4 regions of the Variovorax sp. LjRoot290 genome follow, and region 2 is predicted to be linked to each of the others. Evidence: predicted binding sites of a transcription regulator. Region 2 holds the regulator's gene; each other region holds the start of a gene.

Region 1 (7,578 bases), 470 kb from region 2:
CCGGCTGTGCCAGGAAGCCATCCTCGTAAGCCACGACCCGCAGGCCCGCGCAGGCGCCGAGCAGTTCGCCCGGCTGCAGCAGGAAATCGGGCCGCGAGGGCTTGCCCACGGTCTCGTTGCTCGCGGCGAAGGTTTCGTAGAGCAGCACGCCGCCGGGCGCGACCGCGGCGACGATGTCGGGCAGGCGCGGCCGCCAGAGGTAGTTGGTGACGATCACCGCCCCGAATACCCGGCCGCCAAGGGGCCAGGGCCCGGACTCGATGTCGGCCAGCACAGCCTGCCCGAACTCGGCCGCCGAAGCGATGGCTTCCGGCGACCGGTCCACGCCCGTCACCGGATGCCCGCGCTCGGCGAACCAGCGCATGTGCCGCCCCGCACCGCAGGCCACGTCGAGCACGGCGGCGCCGGGCGCCAGCAGGTGCGACCAGCGCACGATCCAGGGGGAGGGCGGGAGGTCGTGGCTCAGAAGCAGGCCCAGATCTGGTCTACCAGCGTCACGAGGAAGCCGGGGCGCGTGTAAAGCGCGAACACGCCCAGCAGCGCCAGCACCGCCGCGCCCAGCCAGCCGGCTTGCACGAGGTGATGGCGTGTGTTGGGGCGCATGGCGAAGGATCTCAGGCCGGCTGAGGAACCGGGCGCGCGATCGCGCCTTCCTTGACCGGCAGGTTGACCAGCGCTGCGAACACGCCGAGCGCGATTGCGAGGTACCAGACGATGTCGTAGCTGCCGGTGCTGTCGTAGAGATAGCCGCCGAGCCAGACGCCGAGGAAGGAGCCGACCTGGTGGCTCAGGAACACGAAGCCGCCCAGCATCGACAGGTGCGCCACGCCGAAGATCTGGGCCACGATGCCGCTGGTCAGCGGCACGGTCGACAACCACAGGAAGCCCATCGCGCTCGCGAACACGTACACCGTGAGCGGCGTGATCGGCGTCAGCAGGAAGATCGCGATCGCCGCCGCACGGCTGAAGTAGATGGCGGCCAGCAGCTTGCGCTTGGCCAGCCGGGCCCCGAGCGAGCCTGCGACGTAGGTGCCGAAGACATTGAACAGCCCGACCAGCGCCAGCGCATAGCTCGCCACCTCGGGCGACAGCCCCTTGTCGCGCAGGTAGCTCGGCATGTGCACGCCGACGAACGCCAACTGGAAGCCGCAGACGAAATAGCCCGCCATCAGCAGCACGAAGCTCGGGTACTTGAACGCCTCGTGCACCGCCTGCAGGATGGTCTGGTCGCGGTGCGCGACGGCTGCGTGGCCGACACGCGGCTCGCGCAGGCCGAAAGCGAGCGGCACGATCAGGAGCACCATGAGCGCCAGCACCAGCAGGGCCGTGTGCCAGCCGAAGCCCGCGATCAGGTGGCCCTCGACCGGCACCATGAGGAACTGCCCGAAGGAGCCGGCCGCGGCGGCCACCCCCATGGCCCAGGAGCGCCGCTCCACCGGAATCTGGCGGCCGATCACGCCGTAGATCACGGCGTAGGTGGTGCCGGCCTGCGCGGCGCCGATCAGCACGCCGGCCGTCAGCGCGAAGAGCAGCGGCGTGGGCGAGAGCGCCATGCCCGCGAGGCCCAGGGCGTAGAACACCGCGCCCATCACCAGCACGCGAAAGGCGCCCAGCTTGTCGGCCAGCATGCCGGCGAAGACGCCGATGACGCCCCAGGACAGGTTCTGGATCGCGATCGCGAGCGAGAAGCCTTGGCGCGACCAGCCCTGTTCCTGCGTGATCGGCTGCAGCCAGAGGCCGAAGCCGTGGCGGATGCCCATGGAGAGGGTGACGATCATGGCGCCGCAAAACAGGACTTGCTTGAGCGACAGCGGCTTGAGGGTGGAATTCATTCCAGGCAATGTATCCAAAGCCGGAGCAGCCGCATGGCACGGCGGCGACGGGGATTGTTGATATTTTCGGGCCGCGCTGATGCGGCGGCGGCATCAGAGGGCTTCTGTATGTCCATACAGGGTTTTCGCCGGGCCACGCATACAATCCGCCCCCATGGCGACCCTCAGCAAGACTCCCCCGGCCTATTCGGAAGGCTCGATCCGCGTTCTCAAGGGCCTCGAGCCCGTCAAGCAGCGACCGGGCATGTACACCCGCACGGACAACCCGCTGCACATCATCCAGGAAGTGCTGGACAACGCCGCCGACGAGGCGCTCGCGGGCTACGGCAAGAAGATCAAGGTCACGCTGCACGCGGACGGCTCGGTCAGCGTCGAGGACGATGGCCGCGGCATCCCCTTCGGCCTGCATCCTGAAGAAAAGGCGCCGGTGGTCGAACTGGTGTTCACCCGGCTGCACGCGGGCGGCAAGTTCGACAAGGGCTCGGGCGGTGCCTACAGCTTCTCGGGCGGCCTGCACGGCGTGGGCGTGTCGGTGACCAATGCGCTGTCGAAGCGGCTCGAGGTCCAGTCCTTTCGCGAAGGCAAGGCAGCGCAGCTCGCGTTCTCCGGCGGCGACGTGATCGAGCCGCTGGTGGTGCGCGCCAACGACGGCGGCGACCGCAAGCAGGGCACCACGGTGCGCGCCTGGCCGGACGCCAAGTACTTCGAATCGCCCCAGCTTCCGATCCACGAGCTGACCCATCTGCTGCGCAGCAAGGCCGTGCTGATGCCGGGCGTCACCGTCACGCTGGTGGTCGAGAAGACCAAGGAAACGCAGCAGTGGCTCTACAAGGGCGGTCTGCGCGACTACCTGATGCAGGAGCTCAACGGCGACCCGGTGATCCCGCTGTTCGAAGGCGCGGGCCATGCCGACAAGAACGCCGACAACTTCGCCGAGGGCGAGGGCGCCGAGTGGTGCGTCGCCTTCACCGAGGAAGGCCAGCCGGTGCGTGAGAGCTACGTCAACCTCATTCCCACCAGCGCCGGTGGCACGCATGAGAGCGGTCTGCGCGACGGCCTGTTTAACGCGGTCAAGAGCTTCATCGAACTGCATTCGCTGCTGCCCAAGGGCGTGAAGCTGCTGCCGGAGGACGTGTTCGCGCGCGCCTCGTACGTGCTCTCGGCCAAGGTGCTCGATCCGCAGTTCCAGGGCCAGATCAAGGAGCGGCTCAATTCGCGCGACGCCGTGCGGCTGGTGTCCAGCTTCGTGCGGCCGGCGCTGGAGCTGTGGCTCAACCAGCACGTCGATTACGGCAGGAGGCTCGCCGAGCTGGCCATCAAGGCCGCGCAGACACGCCAGAAGGCCGGCCAGAAGGTCGAGAAGCGCAAGGGTTCGGGCGTGGCCGTGCTGCCCGGCAAGCTGACCGACTGCGAGAGCAAGGACATCGCCCACAACGAGGTGTTCCTGGTCGAGGGCGATTCGGCCGGCGGCAGCGCCAAGATGGGCCGCGACAAGGAAAGCCAGGCCATCCTGCCGCTGCGCGGCAAGGTGCTCAACACCTGGGAAGTGGAGCGCGACCGCCTCTTCGCCAACACCGAAATCCATGACATCTCGGTCGCGATCGGCATCGATCCGCACGGCCCCGAGGACACGCCCGACATGTCGGGCCTGCGCTACGGCAAGGTCTGCATCCTGAGCGATGCCGACGTCGACGGCTCGCACATCCAGGTGCTGCTCCTGACGCTGTTCTTCCGCCATTTCCCGAAACTGATCGAAACCGGTCACGTGTATGTCGCCAAGCCGCCGCTCTTCCGCGTCGACGCGCCGGCGCGCGGCAAGAAGCCGGCCTCGAAGGTCTACGCGCTCGACGAGGGCGAACTGGTCGCCATCCTCGACAAGCTGCGCAAGGACGGCGTGCGCGAAGGCGCCTGGAGCATCAGCCGCTTCAAGGGCCTGGGCGAAATGAGCGCCGAGCAGCTGTGGGAGACGACCCTCAACCCCGACACGCGGCGACTGCTGCAGGTGCGCCTGGGCCGCTTCGACGTCTCGGGCACGCAGGGCGAGATCACCAAGCTGATGGGCAAGGGCGAGGCCGCGGCGCGACGCGAGTTGATGGAGCTGCGGGCCGACGATGTCGAGGTCGATGTTTGAGCGCGTGACGCAGTAGGCGTTCGCGCCGAAAATGCGTCTCTGACCCCCATGCGCACCCTTGGCCGTTTCCTCCCATTGCTGCTGGCCCTGCTGCTGTCGATGACGCAGCCGCTCGCGCACGCGGCCGACATCTTTGGCTACGTCGACGAGCGGGGCGTCGCGCATTTCGCGCCCGAAAAGCTCGACGAGCGCTACCAGCTGTTCTTCCGCGGCGGACAGAGCTTCGACACGGCGGACGGCATCGGTCCGCTTTTGCGCGGACGCACCGGCAGGATCGACGGCAAGGTGCCGCGCGCCTCGCAGACCCTGCTCGCGCTGTTCGAGGCCTCGCCCAGCTACAAGCCCGCGCAGGGAGCGTTGCGCGAAGCCGCCAGGCGCCATGCGATCGACTACGAACTGCTGCAGGCCCTGATCGCCACCGAGTCGGGCTTCGATGCGCAGGCCGTGTCGCCCAAGGGCGCGCTCGGCCTCATGCAATTGATGCCGGCCACCGCGCAGCGCTACGGCGTGCAGGCCGACAAGCGCGGCTCGCTCGAGAAGAAGCTGTTCGACCCGCGCATCAACATCGCTGCCGGCTCGCGCTACCTGAGCGACCTGATCGAGATGTTCCCCGGCGACATCGAGCTCGCGCTTGCGGCCTACAACGCGGGCGAGGGCGCGGTGCAGCGCGCCGGCAACAAGATACCGAACTACCGCGAGACGCAGAACTACGTGAAGACGGTGCTGCAGCTCTACGCCTATCTCAAGCCTTCGGCGGCCGCAGGCCGCGGCGGCAAGGCGCCGGGGCGCGTGCGCATGGAACTTGCGCCGCCGCGCGGCGGTGCGCTGGGCCGCGGCAACATGCCGCCGGATTCGCGGGGCGTGCCCGCGGTGCCTTCGCTGCCCGAGCCGCCGCAGGGGCTGAGGCTCGATCCCGCCCTGTCCTGAAGCTCGATGCAGCGCCGAAACTTCGTTCTCGCCACCGCGCTGGCCGCCACGACCGGTGCGGCGCGCGCGCAGCACCATCTGCCCGTGGCCCCGTCCTCGGCCGAACCCTACGCCAGGCTGCAGGGCGGCGTGCCGCACCACATGACGCCGGAGCAGGAGGCACAGCGCGTCACCGACAGCCCGGCGCCGGCCGGCGCGCCGGGCCGCTGGGTGCCGCGCGCGGCCCTGCCGATCCCGCGCAGCGAGATGGCCTGGGCCACGGCCGCGCAAGGCCGCATGCACGTGGTCGGCGGCTACGGCGAAGGCGCGGTCAACCGCGACTACCACCACATCTACGATCCGGCCGCCGACCGCTGGCTCGACGGCGCGCCGCTGCCGCGCGGCGCCAACCACGTCGCGGTGGCGGCCGAGGGCGGGCGCGTCTATGCCCTCGGCGGCTTCGTCGAGCAGAACCGGCGCTCGGACACCAACGCCTACGTCTATGAGATCGCGGCCAACCGCTGGACCGCCATCGCGCCGCTGCCGCGCCCGCGAGGCGCCGCGGCCGCTGTGGTGCAGGGTGGCGCCATCCACCTGATCGGCGGCGCGTCCGAGCCCGCGGCCGAACGCGCCAGCGTGGGCTGGCACGAGGTCTACGACCCCCAGGCCGACCGCTGGTCCTCGCGCAAACCGCTGCCCGGCGCGCGCGACCATGTGGGCTGCATTGCGCACAACGGCCAGATTCACGTGATCGGCGGGCGCTTCAACACCTTCGAATACAACACCGAACTGCACCACGTCTACCTGCCGGCGCGCGACACCTGGGAGTTGCGCGCGCCGCTGCCCACCGCGCGCTCGGGCCATGGCCTGGTGGTCTATCGCGGCCGCCTCTATGCCATGGGCGGCGAGGGCGGCTTCCTGGCCGGCGGCGTGCCGCGCCTGGCCAAGGTCTTCGGCCAGATGGAAAGCTACGATCCGGTGGCCGACAGCTGGCAGCGCCATGCGCCCATGCCCACGCCGCGCCATGCAGTGGGCGCGGCCGTGATCGGCGACTGGATCTACGTCGCGGGCGGCGGCGCGGTGCTGGGCGGCAGCGTGCAATCGGCGGTGCACGAGGCATTCACACTGGGCTGAGCGCGCTCGCGCGCGACGGCCTGCAACTCTTTTTTCTTCTCTCTTTTCTTCATGGACTCCCAACCCCCGCTCGATCTCCTAGGCCCTGCCGACGAAGGCGACAACGCCCTCACGCTGGCCGACTACGCGCAGACCGCCTACCTCGAATACGCGCTCAGCGTGGTCAAGGGCCGCGCGCTGCCCGACGTCAGCGACGGCCAGAAGCCGGTGCAGCGGCGCATTCTTTATTCGATGTCGCGCATGGGCCTGGGCTTCGGCGGCGCCAACGGCACTGTCGGTGCCAAGCCGGTCAAGAGCGCGCGCGTGGTCGGCGACGTGCTGGGCCGCTTCCATCCGCACAGCGACCAGGCCGCCTACGACGCGCTGGTGCGCATGGCGCAGGATTTCTCGCAGCGCTATCCGCTGGTCGACGGCCAGGGCAACTTCGGCAGCCGCGACGGCGACGGCGCCGCGGCGATGCGCTACACGGAGGCGCGGCTGGCGCGCATCACCAGCCTGCTGCTCGACGAGATCGACGAGGGCACGGTCGATTTCATCCCCAACTACGACGGCTCGACCGAGGAGCCGCGCCTGCTGCCCGCGCGGCTGCCCTTCACGCTGCTCAACGGCGCGAGCGGCATCGCGGTCGGCCTGGCCACCGAGATCCCGAGCCACAACCTGCGCGAGATCGCAGACGCCTGCGTGGCGCTGATCAAGTCGAACGGCAAGCTCAGCGAGGAAGAGCTGTTCGCGCTGGTGCCCGGCCCCGACTATCCGGGCGGCGCGCAGATCATCAGCGGTGCGGCCGACATCGCCGAGGCCTATCGCACCGGCCGCGGCTCGCTCAAGGTGCGCGCGCGCTGGAAGATCGAGGAGCTCGCACGCGGCCAGTGGCAGCTGGTGGTCAACGAGTTGCCGCCGGGCGTGAGCACGCAGAAGGTGCTGGAAGAGATCGAGGAGCTCACCAATCCCAAGATCCGTGCCGGCAAGAAGGCGCTCACGGCCGAGCAGACGCAGCTGAAGGCGGCCGTGCTCTCGGTGCTCGACGTGGTGCGCGACGAGTCGAGCAAGGATGCGGCCGTGCGCCTGGTGTTCGAGCCCAAGACCTCGCGCATCAGCCAGGAGGAGTTCATCACCACGCTGCTGGCGCAGACCTCGCTCGAAAGCTCCTCGCCGATCAATCTCACGATGGTCGGCATCGACGGCAAGCCGACGCAGAAGTCGCTGCGCCAGATGCTCAACGAGTGGATCGCCTTCCGCGAGATCACGGTCGAGAAGCGCTCGCGCCATCGCCTGGGCAAGGTGCAGGACCGCATCCACATCCTCGAAGGCCGGCAGCTGGTGCTGCTCAACATCGACGAGGTGATCGCGATCATCCGTGCGGCCGAGGATCCGAAAGCGGCGCTGATCGCGCGCTTCGATTTGAGCGAGCGGCAGGCCGAGGACATCCTCGAGATCCGCCTGCGCCAATTGGCGCGGCTGGAGGCCATCAAGATCGAGCAGGAGCTCAAGGGCCTGCGCGAGGAGCAGAAGAAGCTCGAGGACATCCTCGCGAGCCCGGCGGCGCTGCGCCGCCTGTTGGTGAAGGAGATCGAG
Region 2 (7,578 bases):
GCGCCACCGAGCCCGGCGCGAGCGCGGGCGCCATCGAGACCAGGCGTGCCTGCTGAGCCGAGTTGGTGGCGAAGCAGCCGAAGCCCCAGGGCACGATGATCAGCGCCAGCCCCGCGAGCGTCACGCCCAGAGGCCACAGAAGAAGGCTCAGCGCGATCAGCGAGGTCGTGAGCAGCACCATCTGCGAGGCGCCCATGCGGTCGATGTACCGGCTCACGAGCATGTTGCCGAGCAGGCCGCAGACGCCGAACCAGCCCCACATCAGGCCCAGTGCCGTGGCGTCCGCGCCCAGCACTTGCTTGAGGACGGGTGCGAAATAGCTGAACAGAACGAACTGGCCCGTGCCTTGCAGCGCGGTGACGGAGACGACGCCCATCAGCAGCGGACTCTTGAGCACCTGGGCCCAGGCCGCGCGCGACAGCGCGGCCGGCCGGATGCCCGATGGGAGCTTGCGCCAGATCCAGGCTGCGCTGAGGATCGACAGGAGCGCGATCGTCGCGAACGCGGTGCGCCAGCCGAAATGACCGCCGATCAGCGTGCCGAGCGGAAGGCCCAGCACCGAGGCCATGGACCATCCCAGAAAAACGAAGGTGACGGCGCGGCCCCGCTGCTCGGGCGGCACCAGCAGACCCACGCAGGCGGCCGCCTGCGGCGTGAAGATCGCGGGCGCGACGACCGTCAGCATGCGCACCACCAGCAGCCCGCCGAAGTTCGGCATCAGCGTCGCGAGAAGATGCCCTGCCGCATACCACAGCATGGTGCAGGCGAGCAGCACCCGGCGGTCCCAGCCCGCGACCACGGCCGCCAGCAAGGGAGCGCCGAGGCACATCACGACGGCCGCCGCGGTGATCAACTGGCCGGCGGTAGCCGCGCTGACTTGCAGCGAGGTGCTGAGTTCGTTGAGCGTGCCGGGCACCACCATCACGCCCGTCCCGATCACGAAGTTGCCCGCCAGCAGGGCCCACAAAGCTGCCGGCAGCGCAGGCTGTTTCAACGGCGGACCTGCAGTGCGCCCGGATTCACGATGTTGGTGGGGTTGCCCTTGATGAAGCTGACGACGTTGTCGAAGGCCTGGCCGAAGTACATCTCGTAGCTGTCCTGCTCGACGTAGCCGATGTGCGGGGTGCAGATGCAGTTCTCCAGGCGCAGCAGCGCATGGCCTTGCAGCGGCGGCTCGCTCTCGAACACGTCGACGGCCGCCAGCCCGGGCCGGCCGCGGTTGAGGGCTGCGAGCAGCGCGTCCTGTTCGACCAGCTCGGCGCGCGAGGTGTTGACGAACAGTGCGGTGGGCTTCATGCGCGACAGATCCTCGAGGGTGACCAGGCCCCGTGTTTCCTCCGCCAGCCGCAGATGGATCGACAGCACGTCGGCCACGCTGAAAAAGATGTCCCGGTTCGGTGCCACCTGAAAGCCGTCGGACCGTGCCCTGGCGCAGCTCTCCTCGCGGCCCCAGATCACCACCTGCATGCCGAAGGCCTGCCCATAGCGTGCGACCAGCTGGCCGATGCGCCCATAGCCCCAGATGCAAAGCGTCTTGCCCTTGAGCACCGAGCCGAGCCCGAAATTGGGAGGCATCGAAGCCGACTTGAGCCCCGACTGCTGCCAGGCGCCATGCTTGAGGTTGCTGATGTACTGCGGCAAGCGGCGCATCGCCGTCATGATCAGCGCCCAGGTGAGTTCGGCCGGCGCCAGCGGCGAGCCCGTGCCTTCGGCCACCGCGATGCCTTGCTCGGTGCACGCATGCACGTCGATGTGGCTGCCGACCCGGCCGGTCTGCGAGATGAGCTTGAGCTTGGGGAGCTTCTCGATCAGCTGGCGAGAGATCTGTGTGCGTTCACGGATCAGCACGATCACGTCGGCATCCTTGAGCCGCACCGAGAGCTGCCCGATGCCTTTGACCGTGTTGGTGTAGACCTTGGCCGCGTACGCGTCGAGCTTGGAAGCGCAGCGCAGCTTGCGCACCGCGTCCTGGTAGTCGTCGAGGATCACAATGTTCATGGCATGCCATTGTGCCTCGCACCATCCGCGTACTCCGTGCCCTGCGTTCCACAGGCGCACGCTGCCCGGGGATAACCCAGGCTCGGTACGGCTTCAATTGCCGATCGGCATCGCCTCGCTCAATGCAGGCGGCTGGCGCGCGGCACGGTGTCCGCCGCTTCCAGGGCGGCCAGCCGATCGAGTTCGGCGCAGACGTCCGCCATGCGGCCCGAGATCACGACGCGGCCCGCGTTCTGGCCGGGGCGCTGCGCATCGACCGTGCGCACCACGCGCAGGGGACGCGTCGGCGCGGGTGCAGAGGCACAGCTGGGCCGAATGCCGACATAGCGAAGGCCGGACGAACGCCTGCGGCGCGAAGGCATCCAGCGATCGGCCAGCGATTGCAGCGGCATGAACAGATCAGCAAGGCTGAGAAGAGCGATTCCCATGTGAACTCCAGAAAAGTCAGAGGTTGAACACAGGCAGGATTGCTTTCATCGGCTGCTACAGGGTGATGGCCCTCGGCCATACGCCCGCCACCTGTCGCGGCCGGGGTTTGGACCCCCTACATGAGCATCGTGTTGCGGATCAGGCCTACGGCCAAGCCTTCGATCTCGAAAGGCTCGCCGGGCTGAACGACGATGGTGGGGTAGTCGGGGTTTTCGGCATGCAGCTCGATGACCTGCTTGTTGCGCTTGAGGCGCTTGACCGTGACTTCGTCGCCCAGCCGGGCCACCACGATCTGGCCGTTGCGGGCTTCCTTGGTGGCTTGCACCGCCAGCAGGTCGCCATCCATGATGCCGGCGTCGCGCATGGACATGCCACGCACCTTGAGCAGATAGTCGGGCTGGCGCTGGAACAGGGTGTTCTCGACGTAGTAGGTCTGGTCGACGTGCTCCTGCGCGAGGATGGGCGAGCCTGCAGCCACACGGCCGATCAGCGGCAGCGCGAGCTGGGCCATGCCGGGCAGCGACAGGGAGAATTGGTTGTTGCGCGATTCGTTCAGCGAGCGCAGTGCGTCGCCCTTGAGGCGGATGCCGCGCGAGGTGCCGCTCACGAGTTCGATCACGCCTTTGCGTGCCAGGGCCTGCAAATGTTCTTCGGCCGCATTGGCCGACTTGAAGCCCAGTTCGGCGGCGATCTCGGCACGCGTGGGCGGGGCGCCGGTGCGTGCGATGGCGCTCTGGATCAAGTCCAGAATCTGCTGCTGGCGGGCGGTAAGCTTGACGGCGAACTGCATTGATGACTCCTTGCGGCACTGGCTGAATATCCAGTACCTGTATTTTTAACCAGTTTCCGGAAGTTTGGCAAGACATGGTCGATACCCTTCGAGAAGGCAAGCGCCGCGTGATCGTTCTGGGCACCGGCGGCACCATCGCCGGCCGCGCTACGGCGGCCGGCGACAACATCGGCTACACGGCCGGGCAAGTAGGCGTGACGGAACTGCTGGGCGGCATCGAGGCGCCCGAAGGCATCGCACTCGCGGCCGAGCAAGTGGCGCAGATTGACAGCAAGGACATGGGCTTTGCGATCTGGCGTACGCTGGCCGAGCGCTGCGCCCATTGGCTCGCCGAGCCCGACGTAGCGGGCCTCGTGATCACCCATGGCACCGACACGCTGGAGGAAACAGCCTTCTTCCTGCAGTCGGTGCTGGCTCCGTCGAAGCCGGTGGTCCTGACCTGCGCGATGCGGCCCGCGACCGCGCTGTCGCCAGACGGCCCGCAGAACGTGCGCGATGCGATTGCGGTCGCGTCCAGCCCCGGCGCGCTGGGCGTGGTGGCCGTCTGCGCGGGCACGGTGCACAGCGCCTTCGACGTCCAGAAGGTCCACACCTACCGGCTCGACGCCTTCGACTCCGGCGATGCGGGACCGGTGGCCTATGTGGAGGAGGGCGCGGTGCGCGGCCTCCGAAGCTGGCCGGTATCGCCGCAACAAGATGCGCGCGAGCTCTTCGAACGGATGACGAATGCCGCCCGCTGGCCCCATGTGGAAATCGTGATGAGTCATGCGGAGGCGCGCGGCAGCCTGATCGACACACTGATTCGCGAGCGCCAGTCCGGCGCCGCCGAGCCGGTAGAGGGCCTGGTGCTCGCGGCCACCGGCAACGGCACCTTGCACCGTGCGCTGGAAGAAGCCGCGCTGCGGGCGCAGGCTGCCGGCATCGCGGTCGTGCGCGCCACGCGATGCACGCAGGGCCGCATCCTGCCGGCGCCGAATGCACTCTTGCGTGACGCGGGCGCACTGACTCCCGTCAAGGCGCGCATCGCGCTGGTGCTGGAGCTGATGGCAGATCAGCCGGCCGCCGATTGAGGCCATGTTCAGCGCTCTGCAATCGCACTCGTGGGCCTATCCGGCGCTGGAGGCGGTGCACATCATCGGCATCGCACTCCTGCTCGGCAATCTCGTGGCGCTCGAGCTGCGGGTGTTCGGACGTGCGGCTGCCTTGCCGGTGCAGGCGATGGCCAGGCTGTCGCTGTCGATCGCGCTCTGCGGCTTCACGCTGGCGGCGGCCAGCGGCTCGCTGATGTTCGCGACCCAGCCGGCCGAACTGCTCGCCAACCGGGCCTTCGTGATCAAGATGGGATTGTTGCTGGCCGCCGGATGCAACGCGGGCTGGTTCCACGCGCGAAGGTCCTTGCGCAAACTCGATGCGCTGGCGCGGGTACAGATGTTGTTGGCCACTGCGATCTGGCTGGCCGTCGTGTTCTGCGGCCGCTGGATCGCGTACTGAAGAGAAGAAGGAGTTTTTCCGATGAAACGTCGCAGCATCGTCATCGCCGCCGCATCCCTTCCCGTCGCGGCGCCGTTCGCCTGGGCGCACCACGGCTGGAGCAGCTTCGACCAGGAGCGTCCGCTCTACCTGGAAGGTAAGGTCGTGCGCGCGCGTTGGCAGAACCCGCATGCCGAGCTGGTGATCGAGGTTCCGCCGGGTCTCAAGGTGCCGGCAGACCTCGCAACGCGACAGCCGCCCGCGCAGAGCGCGCCGGTCGATGGCCCCGGACTTCTTGCCAAGGCGACCGCGCCGCGCCGCGCCGATCGCCAGTGGACGCTCGAACTCGCGCCGCTGACGCGAATGGAGGCCTGGAAGGTTTCGGAGATCAAGTCCGGCGCGACCATCTCGGCAGTGGGCTTCACCTTCAAGGAAGAAAAGGGCGAGCCGGTGATGCGCGTCGAATACCTGTTCGCCGACGGCAAGGTCTACGGGCTGCGCTCCAGCCCGGCCTGATCAGCTGCCGAGGGCGCCCAGCGCGCGCTGAGTGATCTCGTCGACCGTGCCGACGCCGCTGATGGCGCGGTACTTCGGCGCTGCGGCCGGGTCCGCCTTGGCCCAGGCCGAGTAGTAGTCGACCAACGGCCGGGTCTGCTGGCTGTAGACCTCGAGCCGCTTGCGCACGGTTTCTTCCTTGTCGTCCTCGCGCTGGATCAGGTCTTCGCCCGTGAGGTCGTCCTTGCCTTCGGTCTTCGGCGGGTTGAACTTGACGTGGTAGATGCGCCCCGACGCCGGATGCGAGCGGCGCCCGCTCATGCGTTCGATGATGTCGGCAAAAGGCACGTCGATCTCGAGCACGTAGTCGATCTTGACGCCCGCCGAGCGCATGGCCTCGGCTTGCGGAATGGTGCGCGGGAAGCCGTCGAACAGAAAGCCCTGGGTGCAGTCCGGCAACGCGATGCGTTCCTTGACGAGGTTGATGATCAGGTCGTCACTCACCAGGGCGCCGGCATCCATCACGGCCTTGGCCTGGAGCCCGAGCGGTGTGCCGGCCTTGACGGCGGCGCGCAGCATGTCGCCGGTCGAGATTTGAGGAATGCCGTATTTCTGGCAAATGAAGGCTGCCTGCGTGCCTTTGCCTGCCCCGGGGGCGCCCAACAAAATCAGTCTCATGGTGTCCTCGGACGGTTCTTCGATTTCTGTCGCGCCATGCGTTTCACGAGGGAGATCGCAGGGCGGAGTTGCGTCGAGGATAGCACGCGCTCCGCGGCCGACTTGGCCTGCGCGGGGACGAAATCAGGCGTTGGAGAGCAGTGCGCGGACGCGTTCCAGATCTTCCGGCGTGTCGATGCCCGGCCCGGGCGCATGGGCGCTCACGTGCACGGCGATGCGGTGCCCGTGCCACAGTGCGCGCAGCTGCTCCAGTGCCTCCGTGGCTTCGACCGGTGCCGGCGGCAGGCTGGGAAACTGCCGTACGAAGCCGGCGCGGTAGCCGTAGATGCCGATATGGCGCAGCGCTGCGGGTGACTGCGGCAGCGCCGTCACGCCGCCTTTCGCGAAGCCGTCGCGCCACCAGGGAATCGGTGCGCGACTGAAGTAGAGCGCATTGCCCTGTGCGTCGAGCACGGCTTTCACGACGTTCGGATTGAGGAAATCTTCGAGGGATTCGATCGCGTGCGCGGCCGTGCTCATCGCTGCGTCGGGATGCGAGGCCAGCGTGTGGGCCACGGCGTCAATCAATGCCGGGTCGATCAGCGGCTCGTCGCCCTGGACGTTAACCACGATCGCGTCGTCGGCCAGACCGAGCTGCGCGCAGGCCTCGGCGAGGCGATCGCTGCCGCTCGCGTGGTCGGTGCGCGTGAGCAGGGCCTGGACACCGTGTGCCTCGCAAGCGGCGACGATGCGCGCGTCGTCGGCGGCCACCACCACGCGCTCGGCGCTCGATTGCAGGGCGCGCTGTGCGACGCGCACCACCATCGGCAGGCCGGCAATGTCGGCCAGGGGCTTGCCGGGCAATCGTGTGGACGCGAGCCGAGCCGGGATCAGGACGGCGAAAGGCAAGGTCAAAGTCCCAGCTCTTCGTCGGAAAGCGTGCGCGCCTCGGTTTCGAGCAGCACCGGGATGCCATCGCGCACCGGATAGGCGAGGCGGGCGCTGCGCGAGGCGAGTTCCTGCTTCTCGGCATTCCACGTGAGCGGCCCCTTGGTCACGGGGCAGACGAGCAGTTCAAGCAGCTTGGTGTCCATCGAGCGATGATAGCTTTGCGTCGAGCGCTTCGAAGAAGGCCGGCTCGGGTTCGAACACCAGCGGCAGCGCCAGCGCATCGGGGGCTCGGCGCCACAGCTTCACCGCGTCCTTCTCGGTGCAGATCAGCGTGTAGGCGCTGCCGGGCGGCGGGGTCCAGTCGCTGAAATCGTGGTGATCCGGCAACGCAATGCACTGCTGCGGTACCAGGGCGCGTTCGTGCAGCATCTGGAAGAAAGCCTCGGGCTTTGCAATCGCGGCAACCGCGACCAGCGCCCGGGCGGCCAGGGATGCGAGCGGGACCGGCGTGCCATCGAGGCGCAGCGCATGGTCGGCCAGCGCACGTCGTGCCGTGAAGCCGGCGAAGGCGGGTCGCGCGCCGGTGTGGATCACCAGGTCGCAGCGGCGCGGCCAATGCTCGCGCAGGGGGCCGGCCGGCAGCAGCCAGCCATTGCCCGTTCCGCGGTCGTCGAAGACGCAGATCTCGAGGTCGCGCGCCAGCGCAAGGTGCTGCAGGCCATCGTCGCTCACGATGAGCTGCGTGTCCGGGTGAAGAGCGAGCAGGGCACGCGCCGCTTCGGCACGCCGCCGCGCCACGAAGACCGGCACCGCGGTCGAGCGGCGAATCAGCGCCGGCTCGTCGCCGA
Region 3 (7,578 bases), 3.1 Mb from region 2:
GTTGGCCTCGTCGGTACCGGCCTGCAGCGCGCGGCGCACGGCCCGCGGGTTGGCGGTCGGCCCGGCGTGGGCCAGCCAGCGGCCGAAACTGGCTTGCAGCAAGGCGATGGCCATGCCGCTGGCCACCTCGCCGCCGTTGTAGCCGCCCATGCCGTCGGCCAGGAGAACCAGGCCCAGCGAGGCGTCGAAGGCGATCGTGTCTTCGTTGTTGGCGCGCACCCGGCCAGGGTCGGTGAGCGCGGCGAAGTCCCAGGTCAGCGAGCCGGTGTCAGGAGAAGCGGATACGCCCAGGTTCGCCATGAATCAGTGTGGTTGAGAGGGGCCGCTCGCTCAGTGCGCGGCGGCGGCCGCGCGCCTTTGCTGCCAGCGGCCGACAGCGACGACGAAGAATGCGCCGGCCGCGGCGCCTACATAGTGCAACCAGGGGTTGGCCGCCAGGGCGCCGCGCAAGGCGACGTCGCTCACGATGGTCTCGCCGCCGACCCAGCCGATCAGCGCGGCGCCCAGCATGATGATGATCGGGAAACGTTCCATGAGCTTGATCATGAGGGTACTGCCGAAAATTACCAACGGGATGCTGATGGCCAAGCCCAGCACCAGCAGCACCATGCTGCCCTGCGCCGCGGCGGCGACCGCGATCACGTTGTCCAGGCTCATGACCAGGTCGGCCAGCAGGATGGTCCGCACCGCGGCGAGCATGCTGCCGTATTCCTTTTCCTCGCCGTTGTCGTTTTCCTCATCGCCGAGCAGCTGCACGCCGATCCACAGCAGCAGCGCGCCGCCGAGGATCTGCAGGTAGGGCAGCGCCAGCAGCTTGGCAGCAACCACGGTGAGCGCGATGCGCAGCACCACGGCCGCGCCCGAGCCGAACAGCACGGCCTTCTGCTGCTGCTGCGGCGGCAGCGAACGGGCAGCCATCGCGATCACCACCGCGTTGTCTCCCGAAAGAATGATGTTGATCCAGACAATTTTGACGAGCCCGATCCAGAAATCGGCAGTTTGCAAATAATCCATGTCTCATATCCACTGTTATGTATTGAAAAAGCGCCCGCAACGTGAATTGCGAGCGCTTTTGTTCTTGTGTGGTCGAGGAACGCGGAAGTTTTAGAGCAGCGCCTTGAGGCGCTTGGCCAGCTCCGAGAAGTTTCGTGTGACCGTGAAACCGCACTCTTCCATGATGGCGAGCTTGGCATCCGCCGTGTCGGCGCCGCCTGAAATCAAGGCGCCTGCGTGGCCCATGCGCTTGCCCGGAGGGGCCGTCACGCCGGCGATGAAGCCGACGATCGGCTTCTTCATGTGGTCCTTGCACCAGCGCGCCGCGTCGGCTTCGTCGGGGCCGCCGATCTCGCCGATCATGATGACGGCGTCGGTGTCGGGGTCGTCGTTGAAGGCCTTCATCACGTCGATGTGCTTCAGCCCGTTGATCGGGTCGCCGCCGATGCCGACAGCGCTCGACTGGCCGAGGCCGATCTCGGTGAGCTGCGCCACGGCTTCATAGGTCAGCGTGCCGGAGCGGCTGACCACGCCGATGCGGCCCTTCTTGTGGATGTGGCCGGGCATGATGCCGATCTTGATCTCGTCGGGCGTGATCAGGCCAGGGCAGTTCGGGCCCAGCAGCAGCGTCTCTTTGCCGCCCGCGGCGACCTTGGCCTTCATCTTGTTGCGCACTTCGAGCATGTCGCGCACAGGGATGCCTTCGGTGATGCAGATCGCCATGTCGAGGTCGGCCTCGACGGCTTCCCAAATCGCGGCGGCAGCGCCGGCCGGCGGCACGTAGATCACCGACACGGTGGCGCCGGTTTGCGTCGCAGCTTCCTTCACCGAGCCGAAGATCGGGATGTTGAAGATCGACTCGCCGGCCTTCTTCGGGTTCACGCCGGCCACGAAGCAGTTCTTGCCGTTCGCGTATTCCTGGCACTTCTCGGTGTGGAACTGACCGGTCTTGCCGGTGATGCCCTGGGTGATGACTTTGGTGTCTTTGTTGATGTAGATCGACATGGCGTTTCCTTAGGCTTTCTTCACTGCTGCCACGACCTTCTGGGCCGCTTCCGCCATGGTGTCTGCGCTGATGATGGGCAGGCCCGAATCGGCCAGCAGCTTCTTGCCCTCGACCTCGTTGGTGCCCTTCATGCGCACCACCAGCGGCACTTGCAGATTCACGGCCTTGCAGGCTGCGATCACGCCGGTGGCGATGGTGTCGCACTTCATGATGCCGCCGAAGATGTTGACGAGGATGGCCTCGACGTTCTTGTTCTTCAGCATGATCTTGAAGGCTTCGGTCACCTTCTCGGGGGTGGCGCCGCCGCCCACGTCGAGGAAGTTGGCCGGCTCGCCGCCGAACAGCTTGATGGTGTCCATGGTCGCCATCGCGAGGCCGGCGCCGTTCACCAGGCAGCCGATGTTGCCGTCCAGCGAGATGTAGGCGAGGTCGAACTTCGAGGCTTCGACTTCGGCCGCATCTTCTTCGTCGAGGTCGCGCAGGGCCACGATATCGGGGTGGCGGAACAGCGCGTTGCTGTCGAAGTTGAACTTGGCGTCCAGGGCGATGATGTTGCCCTTGCTGTCACGGTTGAGCGGGTTGATCTCGACCAGCGAGGCATCCGTCTCCATGTAGCAGGTGTAGAGCTTCTTGAAGATGTCCACGGCTTGCGCGGTGGAATCGGCCGGGATGCCGATGCCGTCGGCGATCTGCTTGGCCTGTGCGTCGGTCAGTCCGTCCTTGGGGTCGGCGAAGACGGTGATGATCTTTTCGGGCGACGAATGCGCGACTTCCTCGATGTCCATGCCGCCTTCGCTGGAAGCGATGAAGGCCACCTTCTGCGTCGCGCGGTCGGTGACGGCCGAGACGTAGTATTCCTTCTGGATGTCGGCGCCGTCCTCGATGTAGAGGCGGCGAACCTTCTGGCCTTCGGGGCCGGTCTGGTGGGTCTTGAGCTGCATGCCGAGGATGTCGCCGGCGAGCTTCTTGACGTCGTCGATGCTCTTGGCGACCTTCACGCCGCCGCCCTTGCCGCGGCCGCCCGCGTGGATCTGGGCCTTGACCACCCACACGGGGCCGCCGAGTTTCTGGGCGGCTTCGACCGCCTCCTGCACCGTGTATGCCGGAATGCCTCGCGGCACAGGCACGCCGAACTTGGCAAGAATTTCCTTGCCTTGGTACTCGTGAATCTTCATGAGGGTGTCTCTCGGAACGAGGTTGAGAACGGGAGAATTTGGCTGTTGTCCGCGGGCCACGGCGATTGGGGAATCGGGCGGCGGACAGCAGGCGACTGTATCATGGTGCGCCGCACCAACGGCCCGCCGTGGCTGCGGCCAATACGTAATTTCTTCTTACGCGACTTCCCAGGCAATCCGAGGCTTCCACCATGCCCAAGGTCTTCATCGACGGCGAAGCCGGCACCACCGGCCTCCAGATTCGCGAGCGGCTTCAGAAGATGCCGCAGATCGAACTCGTGAGCATCGCGCCGGAGCTGCGAAAGGACGTGGCCGCCAAGCGCGAGCTGATGGCCGGCGTCGACCTGGTGGTGCTCTGCCTGCACGACGATGCCGCGCGCGAGTCGGTGGCGCTCATCGACCAGCTCGAAGGCCAGGGCCGCCGCCCCAAGATCATCGACGCCTCGACCGCGCACCGCACCGCCGCAGGCTGGGTGTTCGGCTTCCCCGAACTGGTGGCCGGCCAGAAGGAGGCCGTGGCCAAGGCCGAGCGCGTGGCCAACCCCGGCTGCTACGCGACCGGCGCGATCGCGATCGTCCGCCCGCTGGTCGATGCCGGCCTGCTGCCGGCCGACCATGCGATCGCCCTGCCCTCCGTCAGCGGCTACTCGGGCGGCGGCCGCACCATGATCGAGGCCTACGAGGGCGGAAAGGCACCGCTGTTCGAGACCTACGCGCTGGGCCTCAAGCACAAGCACATCCCCGAGATCATGAAGTACACCGGCCTCACGCGCCGGCCGGTGTTCATCCCCTCGGTCGGCAATTTCAAGCAAGGCATGCTGGTGCAGCTGCCGCTGCACCTGGACGAGCTGCCCGGCCGGCCCAAGGCGGGCGACCTGCAGGAGGCGCTGGCCGCGCACTACGCGAAGAGCAACACGCCCGAAAAGTTCGTGAAGGTGCTGCCGCCCACCGAGGACGGCAAGATCGACGCCCTCGCGCTCAACGACACCAACGAGCTCGAGATCCGCGTGTTCCCGAACGAGGACCACCGCCATGCCGTCGTCATCGCGCGGCTGGACAACCTGGGCAAGGGCGCCAGCGGCGCCGCGGTGCAGAACCTCAAGCTGATGCTGGGGCTGTAAGCCCGCGCAGCTGCATTTCGCGGCTGACCCTCACTCGTTAGGGTCGTACCGCAAGACGTTTGCCACGACGGCGCCGGCAAATCCACGCGCCAGCAGAAAGCGCGTCTGCTTCGCGCGCTCCGCCGCGTCATGCGGCAGCGTGCCGAAGCGCTGCCGCCACACTTCGAGCGCACGGTCGAACTCGCTGCCCGAGAGGCTTGCGAGCGCCTCGGCCACGGCTTCGGGCGCAACGCCCTTGTGCAGCAGCTCCTGGCGCACGCGCGCGGCGCCGTGCCGTGCCGCGCGCTGGTGCAGCACCGACTGCACCACCCTCGCCTCGCTGATGAAGTCTTTGGCGGCCAGCTCGTCGAGCGCACGCGCCAGCGTGCCGGGCTCTTCTTCGTACCTGGCCAGCTTGCGTTCGAGCTCGCTGCGCGAATGCTCGCGCTGGCTCAGGAGACGCAGGGCGCGGCCTTTGAGAGAAGGAGCGCTGAAAGCCATTGCACGAGGCTTACTTCTCGGCGGGCGTGACGTCTGCCGCTTCGGCCAGAAGCGGAATGCCCAGCGATTCGCGCACCTTGTTCTCGATCTCGCGCGAGAGCGCCGGGTTCTCGCGCAGGAACTCGCGCGCGTTGTCGCGGCCCTGTCCGATCTTCTCGCCGTTGTAGGCATACCAGGCGCCCGACTTGTCGACGATCTTGGCGTTCACGCCCATGTCGATGATTTCGCCCTCGCGGCTGATGCCCTCGCCGAACAGGATGTCGAACTCGGCCGTCTTGAAGGGCGGTGAAACCTTGTTCTTCACCACCTTGACCTTGGTCTCGTTGCCGATCGCCTCGTCGCCCTTCTTGATGGTGCCGATGCGGCGGATGTCCAGGCGCACCGAGGCGTAGAACTTCAGCGCATTGCCGCCGGTGGTGGTTTCGGGCGAGCCGAACATCACGCCGATCTTCATGCGGATCTGGTTGATGAAGATGACCATGCAGTTGGTCTTCTTGATGGTGGCGGTGAGCTTGCGCAGCGCCTGGCTCATCAGGCGGGCCTGCAGGCCGGGCAGCGAGTCGCCCATTTCGCCTTCGATTTCGGCCTTGGGCGTGAGCGCGGCGACCGAGTCGATCACGATCAGGTCGACCGCGCCGGAGCGCACCAGCGAATCGACGATTTCCAGCGCCTGCTCGCCGGTGTCGGGCTGGCTGATCAGCAGGTCCGACAGGTTGACGCCGAGCTTCTGCGCGTACTGCACGTCGAGCGCGTGCTCGGCATCGACGAAGGCGCAGGTGCCGGCCTGGCGCTGCATCTCGGCGATGACCTGCAGCGTGAGCGTGGTCTTGCCCGAGGATTCCGGACCGTAGATCTCGATCACGCGGCCGCGTGGCAAGCCGCCGACGCCGAGCGCGATGTCGAGGCCGAGCGAGCCGGTGGAGACCACCTGGATGTCTTCCAGCGCCTCGCCCTCGCCCAGCCGCATGATCGTGCCCTTGCCGAACTGCTTTTCGATCTGGGCCAGCGCGGCCTGCAGGGCCTTGGCCTTTTCGCTGCCTGCGACCGAGATGCTGGTGCCTTTGACGAGTGCGTCCATGTGGAAATCTCCTTGAATATCAACGGGTTGTGTTGGGTTCATTCAATCTGCTTTTAATCACAGGCTGGATGCTTGAACAGTAGTGTAGGGGTTGATGGATTCGAGTAAACCCATTTTTTAGTCAGTTTGCTTTACTATCGATGAGCCGTGACGGACCCTGCATTTCCGATCGACCCCGACGCTTGGCGTCAAACCCACCTGGGCCGCCTGCTGGGCCATGCCATGCGCCGCTTCGACGAGCGCGTGCTGGCGCTGATGGCGCACGATGCCGACGTGCCGCTGGCGCTGTCGAACCTCGCGGCGCGCGCGCAGGTGAGCGCGGCGCACATCCACATCACGCGCCATCTGTCGCGCGAAGGCTCGCGCCTGACCGAACTCGCCGAGCGCGCCGGCATGACCAAGCAGGCCATGGGCACGCTGGTCGACCAGTGCGAGGCCTGGGGCCTGGTGACGCGCGGCCCCGACCCGCTCGATGCGCGCGCGCGGCGCGTGCTGTTCACGGCCGACGGCCTCGCCTGGCTGGAAGCCTTCCGCCATGCCGTGGCGCAGGCAGAAAAAGAGTTCCGCGCCAGCGTCGGCGACGAGATCGCCACCGTGGTAACCATCGGTCTCGAAGCCTATGCCGCGGCCTAGAATCCCAGCGTCTGGAGACACGCCATGCGAATACTGATTGCGGAAGACGACCAGGTGCTGGCGGATGCCCTGCTGCGCAGTCTGCGCACCTCGGGTTCGGCCGTCGACCATGTGGCGACCGGTTCGCAGGCCGATGCCGCGCTGATGACCAACAGCGAATTCGATCTGCTGATCCTCGACCTCGGCCTGCCCAACATGCACGGCCTCGAAATCTTGAAGCGGCTGCGCGCCCGCGGCTCGCAGCTGCCGGTGCTGGTGCTGACGGCGGCCGACAGCGTCGAGGAACGCGTCAAGGGCCTGGACTACGGCGCCGACGACTACATGGCCAAGCCCTTCTCGCTGCAGGAACTCGAGGCGCGCGTGCGCGCGCTCACGCGGCGCGGCATGGGCGCCACCAGCAATGCGATCAAGCACGGCCCGCTGGTCTACGACCAGGCCGGCCGCGTGGCGACCATCGACGGCAAGATGATCGAGCTCTCGGCGCGCGAACTCGGCCTGCTCGAGGTGCTGCTGCAGCGCGCCGGCCGGCTGGTGAGCAAGGACCAGTTGGTCGAGCGGCTGTGCGAATGGGGCGAGGAAGTGAGCCTCAACGCGATCGAGGTCTACATCCATCGGCTGCGCAAGAAGATCGAGAAGGGCCCGATCCACATCGCCACCGTGCGCGGCCTCGGCTACTGCCTCGAGAAGATCCCGTGATTCCCCTGAGCCTTCGGTGAAGCTCTTCCAGCGCGCACAGCGCTCCCTTTTCGGCGAGATCCTCGATTGGATGCTCACGCCGCTGCTGCTGCTGGTGCCGGTCAGCATCGGCGTCACCTGGCTGGTCGCGCAGGGCATCGCCAACGCGCCCTTCGACCGCGAACTGCAACACAACCTCCGCACGCTGGCGAAGCTGGTGAACCTGCAGCAGGACGCGGCGCAGTTCGTGCTGCCGCAGGCGGCGCGGGAGATCCTGCGCGGCGACGACGCCGACCGCGTGTACTACCAGGTGCTGGACGGGCATGGCGAGCTGCTGAGCGGCGAGCGCGATGTCCCTTTTCCCCATACCGACGAGCCGCCGGTGACGGGCACCGTGTACCTGCGCGACGGCGAGAT
Region 4 (7,578 bases), 2.9 Mb from region 2:
GGCGATTATGCACCTGCTCCGCAAAAAGCACAGGGCCGCCCTGAGGCGGCCCGCAAGAGTATTTGCCCGGAGAGGTACTACATCACGCGCTTCGGCGCCTCGTGATGGTGGTCCTGCAGGCGGTCTTTGTGACGGACCACCTGCCGATCGAGCTTGTCCACCAGTTCGTCGACCGCGGCGTAGAGATCAGCGTGGCTCGATTCCGCGAACATGTCATTGCCCTTGACGTGAATATTGCATTCGGCGCGTTGCCGACGTTCCTTTTCCTTTTGCTTTTCCACCGTGAGGATCACCTTCACATCGACCACCTGGTCGAAATGGCGGGTGATTCGGTCCAGCTTGCTCGTAACGTAGCTGCGCAAGGCGGGGGTGACGTCGAGGTGATGACCGCTGATCGTCAAATTCATGAATGACCTCCTGGATTGACGGTTGGGGAAAAAGACCCCGCTTCAGGGTGAAGCGTGGCCGGCGAAATGGGGAAAGGTGGGGGAAGGAGAGAAGAAGGAAGGGGGAGGGAGAGGAACGGGGGAAGGTCGGTTCACTATGCCCATGCTGTCATCGAATTGCAATCCCTTCCATGGCAAACCCCGGCATCGCCCGCCCACGCTCACGGCGCGCTATCGATTTGATAGTGCTAAAGACCTCGCGCGGCGCTCAGCGCCACGCGGCGCGCATGCGGCTCAGCAGATCGATCGTGGCCGCCGGCGGCGGTACATGGGGTGCGCGTTCGGGCGGCGGCGGCCAGGTCTGCTGTTCAAAGCGCTCGGCATCGGCGGCCGAAATGAAGCGCGTGCGGCCGGCGTACAGATGCCGGTCGCCGCGCGCAGCCTGCTGCGTGACGTAGAAGCGCTGAGGCACCAGCAGGTGCAGGTGGTCGCGCGCGCGGGTCATCGCCACGTAGAGCAGGCGCCGCTCCTCCTCCAGTTCCTGCGCGCCCTGCGCCACGTCGGCCGGGATGCAGCCGTCGACCACGTTGAGCACGTGCACCGAGCGCCACTCCTGCCCCTTGGCGGAGTGGATGGTCGAGAGGATCAGGTAGTCCTCGTCGAGCAGCGGCGGACCCGGGCGGTCGCTCGTCGCTTCGGGCGGATCGAGCGTGAGTTCGGTCAGGAAGCGCTCCCGCGAGGCATAGCCCGAGGCCAGGCGCGCGAGCTGCTCGACGTCGCCGCGCCTGAGGCCGGCATCGTCGTGAAGCCGCTCGAGGTGGGGCAGATACCACTGCAACGCGAGCTCCATGTCGGCCGGCCAGGCGAGCGTGGGCGCGCGCAATTCGGCATAGATGGCCGCGAAGCGCGCCCACTCTTCCTTCGCGGCGGCAGGCGGCACGAAGGCCTGCACGACGGCACCGGGGTCTGAAGCCTCGGCCATCGCGTCGAGCAGCCGCGTGGAGCTGACCGGCCCGATGCCCGGAATCAGCTGCGTGACGCGAAAGCCCGCCATGCGCCCGCGCGGATTCTGGGCGAAGCGCAGCACCGCCAGCAGGTCCTTCACATGCGCGGCTTCGAGAAACTTGAGGCCGCCGTACTTGACGAAGGGGATGTTGCGCCGCGCCAGCTCGAGCTCGAGCGCGGCGCTGTGGCTCGAGCTGCGGAACAGCACGGCCTGCGATTTCAGCGCCAGACCGCCTTCGCGGTGCGCGAGCACGCGCTCGGCCACGAAGCGGGCCTGTTGTGCTTCGTCGGGCACCAGCACCAGCTGCGGCCGTCCGGCCGAGGGCTTGTCGGTCCAGAGGGTCTTGGCGTGGCGCTCCGGAGCGGCGGCAATCACCGCGTTGGAAACGTCGAGGATGGGCTGGGTCGAGCGGTAGTTGCGCTCCAGCGTGACCACCCGCGCGGGCTGCGTGAACTGCTGCGGAAAGTCGAGGATGTTGCGCACCGTCGCGCCGCGGAACGAGTAGATCGACTGCGCGTCGTCGCCGACCACGGTGAGGCCGCGGCCGTCGGGCTTGAGCGCGCGCAGGATGGCGGCTTGCAGCAGATTGGTGTCCTGGTACTCGTCGACCAGCACGTGGTCGAAGCGCGCGCCGATCTGCGCCGCCAGCGCGGGCTCCGCCACCATCTCGGCCCAGTACAGCAGCAGGTCGTCGTAGTCGAGCACCTGCTGCGCCTGCTTGGCTTCGACGTAAGCGCCGAAGAGGCGCTTGAGCTCGGCCTCCCATTCGGCGCACCACGGAAACGCATGCGCGAGCACCTCGGCCAGCGGCGCGCAACTGTTGACGGCGCGCGAGTAAATCGAGAGGCAGGTTCCCTTGCGCGGAAAGCGCCGCTCCATGGACGCGAGGCCGATGTCGTTGCGCACCAGGCCCATCAGGTCTTCGGCATCGCCGCGGTCGTGAATGGTGAAGTTCTCGTGCAGGCCGATCTGCGCCGCGTGTTCGCGCAACAGGCGCGCGCCGATGCCATGGAAGGTGCCGGCCCAGGGCAAGGCCGGCGGCGCATCGGATTTCAGGCCGAGCACGCGCGCCAGCACCTGCCCGGCACGGCGCTCCATCTCCTGCGCCGCGCGGCGCGAAAAGGTCAGCAAGAGGATGCGCTGCGGATCGGCGCCGCGCGCGATCAGATGGGCCACGCGATGCGCGAGCGTGCTGGTCTTGCCCGAGCCCGCGCCGGCAATCACGAGCAGCGGCCGCTGGTCTTCCGGAGCCTCGCCGAGGGCCGTGCCGACACCGTGCTCCACCGCCGCACGCTGCTCGTCGTTGAGCTTGGAGAGCGCGGCCGCGAGGCGCTCGGCCTGGCTCGTGGGTGCGGGTGTCGCGAGGCTTTGCATCGCCGCGACTTTACTGGATGTCCATCCAGATGCCGACAGAAAAGCGCCGGAGGCCGATGACATAATCGCGCCTCGCTGCAACCGGAGACTTCGCATGGAAACCGTTCCGCCTCGGCAGCTTTCAACTCCCCTGTGATGCGTTGTTGGCCAGGGACTTGAAAGCGCCCCGAACCCTCGCCAACCGCCACAAAAATTCACCGGGAGTGAGCCATGCTCAATATCTTCACGCTCGCCAACGGCCGCCTTGTCCAGGAAGAAATCGAGGCCCTCGAAGAGCTCTCTCAGTTCCAGCCGATCTGGGTCGATCTCGAATCGCCCACACTCGAAGAAAAGCGCTGGATCAAGCAGTACTACGGCCTGTCCATCCCCGAGGATGCGATGGACGAGGACATCGAGGAGTCGGCGCGCTTCTACGAAGAAGACAACGGCGAGCTGCACGTGCGCAGCGACTTCCTGATCGATGACGCCGAGAACCCGCGCTCCGTGCGCGTCGCCTTCATCCTCAACCAGCACAACACCGAACTGCGCAGCCGCGGCGTGCTGTTCTCGATTCACGATGAAGACGTGCCGGTGTTCCGCCTGCTGCGCATGCGCGCGCGCCGCGCACCCGGCCTGATCGAGGATGCCAAGGAAGTGCTCTTGAAGCTCTTCGATGCCGACGCCGAGTACTCGGCCGACTCGCTCGAGAACATCTACGACGAGCTGGAAGTCGCGGGCAAGAAAGTGCTGGAAGGCAACGTCAGCGACGAACTGGCCGGCGAGGTGCTGGCCGCGATCGCGCGGCAGGAAGACCTGAACGGCCGCATCCGCCGCAACGTGATGGACACGCGCCGCGCGGTGAGCTTCATGATGCGCAGCCGCATGCTGAACGCCGAGCAGTTCGAGGAGGCGCGCCAGATCCTGCGCGACATCGAGTCGCTCGACAACCACACCGCCTTCCTGTTCGACAAGATCAACTTCCTGATGGATGCGACCGTCGGTTTCATCAACATCAACCAGAACAAGACCATCAAGATCTTCTCGGTGGCGAGCGTCGCGCTGCTGCCGCCGACCTTGATCGCGAGCGTGTATGGCATGAACTTCAAGCTCATGCCGGAGCTGGAATGGGGCTACGGCTACGCGTACGCGATCGTGCTGATGGTCGCCAGCGCCCTGGTGCCGATGTGGTACTTCCGCCGCCGCGGCTGGCTCAAGTAGCCGATCGGCCGGACAGCGTGGCGAGCCAGGCGTCGATCACCGCGAGGCTGTAGCGGCTCGCGACGGCGGCGACGAAGCGCAGGAAGTCGGCATGCGCCGCGTCGTCGGCGCGGTCCGAGATCGTGCGCACCGCGGCGAATGGCACGCGGTAATCGTGGCACACCTGCGCCACCGCGGCGCCTTCCATCTCGACCGCCAGCGCGTCGGGCAACTCGCGCCGGAGCGCATCGCTTTCGGCGGCGGTCGAGACGAAGCGGTCGCCGCTCACCAGCAGGCCGCGATGCAGCCGGGGCGCCTGCAGGCCGAAGTCGTCGACCACCGTCTGCCCGAGCAGCGCGACCGGATCGCGCAGCAGGCCGGCGGCCACGGCGGCCAGCGCATCGCTGATCGCGGTGTCGGCCGCGAAGCGCGCATGCCCGGTCAACGGCACCTCGTATTTGGGAAAGATCGGCGAGGCGTCCAGATCGTGCTGCAGCAGCTTGGTCGCCACCACCACGTCGCCCACCCGCACGCCGGGCCCGAGCCCACCTGCAACGCCGGTGAAGACGATGGCGCGCACGCCGAAACGCTCGAGCAGCACAGTGGCCGTGGTGGCCGCCGCGACCTTGCCGATTCGCGACAGCACCGCCACGACGGCTTGCCCATGCAGATGGCCGACCCAGAAATCCCGCCCGGCGACGCGCACGCGCTGCTCGTCGGGCATCGCGGCGAGCAGCGCGCCCAGCTCTTCCTGCATGGCGGCAACGATCGCGACCGGCCCCGCCATGGAAGTGCCCGCTACTTCTTGTCGCGCAGCTCGCGCCGCAGGATCTTGCCGACCGGCGTCTTCGGCAGCTCGGTGCGGAACTCCACCACCCTGGGCTGCTTGTAGCCGGTGAGATTGGCGCGGCAGAAGTCGCGCACCTGGGCCTCGGTGAGATCCGGGTTCTTCTTGACGATCACGAGCTTGACGGCCTCGCCGGTCTTCTCATCGCCGATGCCCACGGCCGCGCATTCGAGCACGCCCGGAATCTGCGCGACCACTTCTTCGACCTCGTTCGGATACACGTTGAAGCCCGAGACCAGGATCATGTCCTTCTTGCGGTCGACGATCTTGAAGAAGCCGCGCTCGTCGACCACGCCGATGTCGCCGGACTTGAAGTAGCCGTCGGCCGTCATGACCTTGGCCGTCTCGTCGGGACGCTGCCAGTAGCCGGCCATCACCTGCGGGCCCTTGATGGCGATCTCGCCCGGCTGGCCCATCGGCACCTCATGGCCGTCGTCGTCGAGCAGCTTCAGGTAGGTGCTGGGCAGCGGCACGCCGATGGTGCCGGTGTAGGCAGTGCTGGTGGTCGGGTTGCAAGTGGCCGACGGCGAGGTTTCGGAGAGGCCGTAGCCTTCGCAGATCGGGCAGCCGGTCTTCTCGAGCCAGAGCTTGGCCACCGCGCCCTGCACCGCCATGCCGCCACCGACCGAGACCTTGAGGTTCTTCCAGTCGACGGTGCCGAAGTCCGGATGGTTGGCCAGCCCGTTGAACAGCGTGTTGACGGCCGGGAAGCTGTGGAAGGTGTGCTTCGACAGTTCCTTCAGCACGGCCGGGATGTCGCGCGGATTCGGAATCAGGATCAGCTTGCCGCCGGTGCGCATGCTGAGCATCATGTTCACGGTGAACGCGAAGATGTGATAGAGCGGCAGGGCGCAGACGCTGGTGGGCTGCTCGCCGGCCGGCACCTTCTGCATGACCGGCTCGTTCCAGGCCTCGGACTGCAGCACGTTGGAGATCACGTTGCGATGCAGCAGCACGGCGCCCTTGGACACGCCGGTGGTGCCGCCCGTGTACTGCAGCACCGCGACATCGTCAGGCCCGATCGGCGCCGGCGTCGGCCCGCGCCCTGCCCCCTTGTCGAGCGCGTCGTTGAAGCGCACGGCGCCGGGCAGGCTGAAGTCGGGCACCATCTTCTTGACGTTGCGCACCACGTAATTGACCAGCGCGCCCTTGAGCAGACCGAGCCGATCGCCCATGCCGCTCAGCACGACGTGCTTGACCGGCGTGGACGCGATGCATTGCTGCAGCGTGGCGCCGAAGTTCTCCATGATCACGATCGCCTTGGAGCCGGAATCCTTCAACTGGTGCTCGAGCTCGCGCGGCGTGTAGAGCGGGTTGACGTTCACGAGGATCAGCCCGGCGCGCAGGATGCCGCACACCGCGATCGGGTACTGCAGGCAGTTCGGCATCATGACCGCGACGCGATCGCCCTTCGCGAGCCCAAGTCCCTGCAGGTAGGCCGCGAAGGCCCGGCTCAGCTTGTCGACCTCGCCGTAGCTCAGATCCTTGCCCATGAAGCTGTAGGCGGTGCGCTCCGCGTACTTCGAGAAGCTCTCCTCCATGAGCGCCACCAGGGAGGGATAGCGCGAGCCATCGATATCGGCGGGCACGCCTTGCGGGTAACTGGTGAGCCAGGGGCGGTCTGTCATGGATGGGTCTCCTCAACGAAATTCTGAGTTCTGGTCAACGGGGCCGCCGCCGGCGATGCCGGCAAGGCGGAGGCGCGGGCGCAAGGCGCCCTTATTCGATCGCCTTGCCCATGTCCTCGACCACCTTCTTGGCGTCGCCGAAGACCATCATGGTCTTATCCATGTAGAACAGCTCGTTGTCCAGACCGGCATAACCCGCAGCCATCGACCGCTTGTTCACGATCACCGTCTTGGCCTTGTAGGCCTCCAGGATCGGCATGCCGTAGATCGGGGTGCCCTTGGTGAGCGCCGCCGGGTTCACCACGTCGTTGGCGCCCAGGATGATCGCGACGTCGGCCTGCGCGAACTCGCCGTTGATGTCCTCCATCTCGAACACCTGGTCGTAGGGCACCTCGGCCTCGGCCAAGAGCACGTTCATGTGGCCCGGCATGCGTCCGGCCACCGGATGGATCGCGTACTTCACCGTCACGCCCTTGTGGGTGAGCTTCTCGGCCAGCTCGTTGACCGCATGCTGGGCCCGGGCCACCGCCAGGCCGTAGCCCGGCACGATAATCACGGTCTCGGCATTGGAGAGCATGTAGGCCGCGTCGTCGGCGCTGCCGCTCTTGACCGGGCGCTGCTCCTTGGCGCCGCCGGAAGCCGCCGCCGCCTCGCCGCCGAAGCCGCCCAGGATCACGTTGAAGAACGAGCGGTTCATCGCCTTGCACATGATGTAGCTCAGGATCGCACCCGAGGAACCCACCAGCGAGCCGGCGACGATCAGCATCGCGTTGTTGAGGCTGAAGCCGATGCCTGCCGCGGCCCAACCCGAGTAGCTGTTGAGCATCGAGACCACCACCGGCATGTCGGCGCCGCCGATCGGGATGATGATCAGCACGCCCATCACGAAGGACAGCAGCACCATCAGGAAGAAGGCAGTCCAGCTCTCGGTGAAGACGAACACCAGGCCGAGCGCGATGGTCAGCAAGCCCAGCGCCAGGTTCAGCATGTGCTGGCCCTTGAACTGGACCGGCGCGCCCTGGAACAGCCTGAACTTGTACTTGCCCGAGAGCTTGCCGAAGGCGATGACCGAGCCGCTGAAGGTGATGGCGCCGATGGCCGCGCCGAGGAAGAGCTCGAGCCGGTTGCCCGCGGGGATGAGCTCGCCCTTGGGAACGATGC

The links. The regulator LexA, encoded in region 2, represses DNA repair genes until DNA is damaged. The targets are predictions, from matches to a motif close to ACTGTATNNNNATACAGT.
Region 1: a site for LexA is predicted at 1,936-1,953, ahead of ACSQ9A_RS10400 (DNA topoisomerase IV subunit B). Genes of this name have one in related genera too.
Region 3: a site for LexA is predicted at 5,917-5,934, ahead of recA (recombinase RecA). Genes of this name have one in related genera too.
Region 4: a site for LexA is predicted at 2,779-2,796, ahead of ACSQ9A_RS26615 (ATP-dependent helicase). Genes of this name have one in related genera too.

The regions. Positions count from the first base shown of each region.
Region 1 is NZ_CAXURW020000001.1:2,039,595-2,047,172, forward strand. It holds gene ACSQ9A_RS10385 (class I SAM-dependent methyltransferase) at 1-433, opposite strand, end outside; gene ACSQ9A_RS10390 (hypothetical protein) at 463-603, opposite strand; gene ACSQ9A_RS10395 (MFS transporter) at 615-1,832, opposite strand; gene ACSQ9A_RS10400 (DNA topoisomerase IV subunit B) at 1,987-3,963, shown strand; gene ACSQ9A_RS10405 (lytic transglycosylase domain-containing protein) at 4,012-4,890, shown strand; gene ACSQ9A_RS10410 (Kelch repeat-containing protein) at 4,897-6,003, shown strand; gene parC (DNA topoisomerase IV subunit A) at 6,055-7,578, shown strand, end outside.
Region 2 is NZ_CAXURW020000001.1:2,505,628-2,513,205, forward strand. It holds gene ACSQ9A_RS12570 (MFS transporter) at 1-994, opposite strand, end outside; gene ACSQ9A_RS12575 (D-2-hydroxyacid dehydrogenase family protein) at 991-1,998, opposite strand; gene ACSQ9A_RS12580 (hypothetical protein) at 2,118-2,426, opposite strand; gene lexA (transcriptional repressor LexA) at 2,543-3,217, opposite strand; gene ACSQ9A_RS12590 (asparaginase) at 3,292-4,287, shown strand; gene ACSQ9A_RS12595 (hypothetical protein) at 4,292-4,708, shown strand; gene ACSQ9A_RS12600 (DUF6152 family protein) at 4,730-5,203, shown strand; gene adk (adenylate kinase) at 5,204-5,860, opposite strand; gene kdsB (3-deoxy-manno-octulosonate cytidylyltransferase) at 5,984-6,748, opposite strand; gene ACSQ9A_RS12615 (Trm112 family protein) at 6,751-6,933, opposite strand; gene lpxK (tetraacyldisaccharide 4'-kinase) at 6,914-7,578, opposite strand, start outside.
Region 3 is NZ_CAXURW020000001.1:5,602,495-5,610,072, forward strand. It holds gene ACSQ9A_RS27620 (Stp1/IreP family PP2C-type Ser/Thr phosphatase) at 1-300, opposite strand, end outside; gene ACSQ9A_RS27625 (TerC family protein) at 331-1,014, opposite strand; gene sucD (succinate--CoA ligase subunit alpha) at 1,105-1,998, opposite strand; gene sucC (ADP-forming succinate--CoA ligase subunit beta) at 2,008-3,174, opposite strand; gene argC (N-acetyl-gamma-glutamyl-phosphate reductase) at 3,366-4,295, shown strand; gene recX (recombination regulator RecX) at 4,326-4,775, opposite strand; gene recA (recombinase RecA) at 4,786-5,853, opposite strand; gene ACSQ9A_RS27655 (MarR family winged helix-turn-helix transcriptional regulator) at 6,001-6,486, shown strand; gene ACSQ9A_RS27660 (response regulator) at 6,511-7,182, shown strand; gene ACSQ9A_RS27665 (sensor histidine kinase N-terminal domain-containing protein) at 7,199-7,578, shown strand, end outside.
Region 4 is NZ_CAXURW020000001.1:5,386,661-5,394,238, forward strand. It holds gene hpf (ribosome hibernation-promoting factor, HPF/YfiA family) at 78-407, opposite strand; gene ACSQ9A_RS26615 (ATP-dependent helicase) at 655-2,766, opposite strand; gene corA (magnesium/cobalt transporter CorA) at 2,977-3,963, shown strand; gene ACSQ9A_RS26625 (5'-methylthioadenosine/adenosylhomocysteine nucleosidase) at 3,956-4,729, opposite strand; gene ACSQ9A_RS26630 (long-chain-fatty-acid--CoA ligase) at 4,741-6,417, opposite strand; gene ACSQ9A_RS26635 (NAD(P)(+) transhydrogenase (Re/Si-specific) subunit beta) at 6,509-7,578, opposite strand, start outside.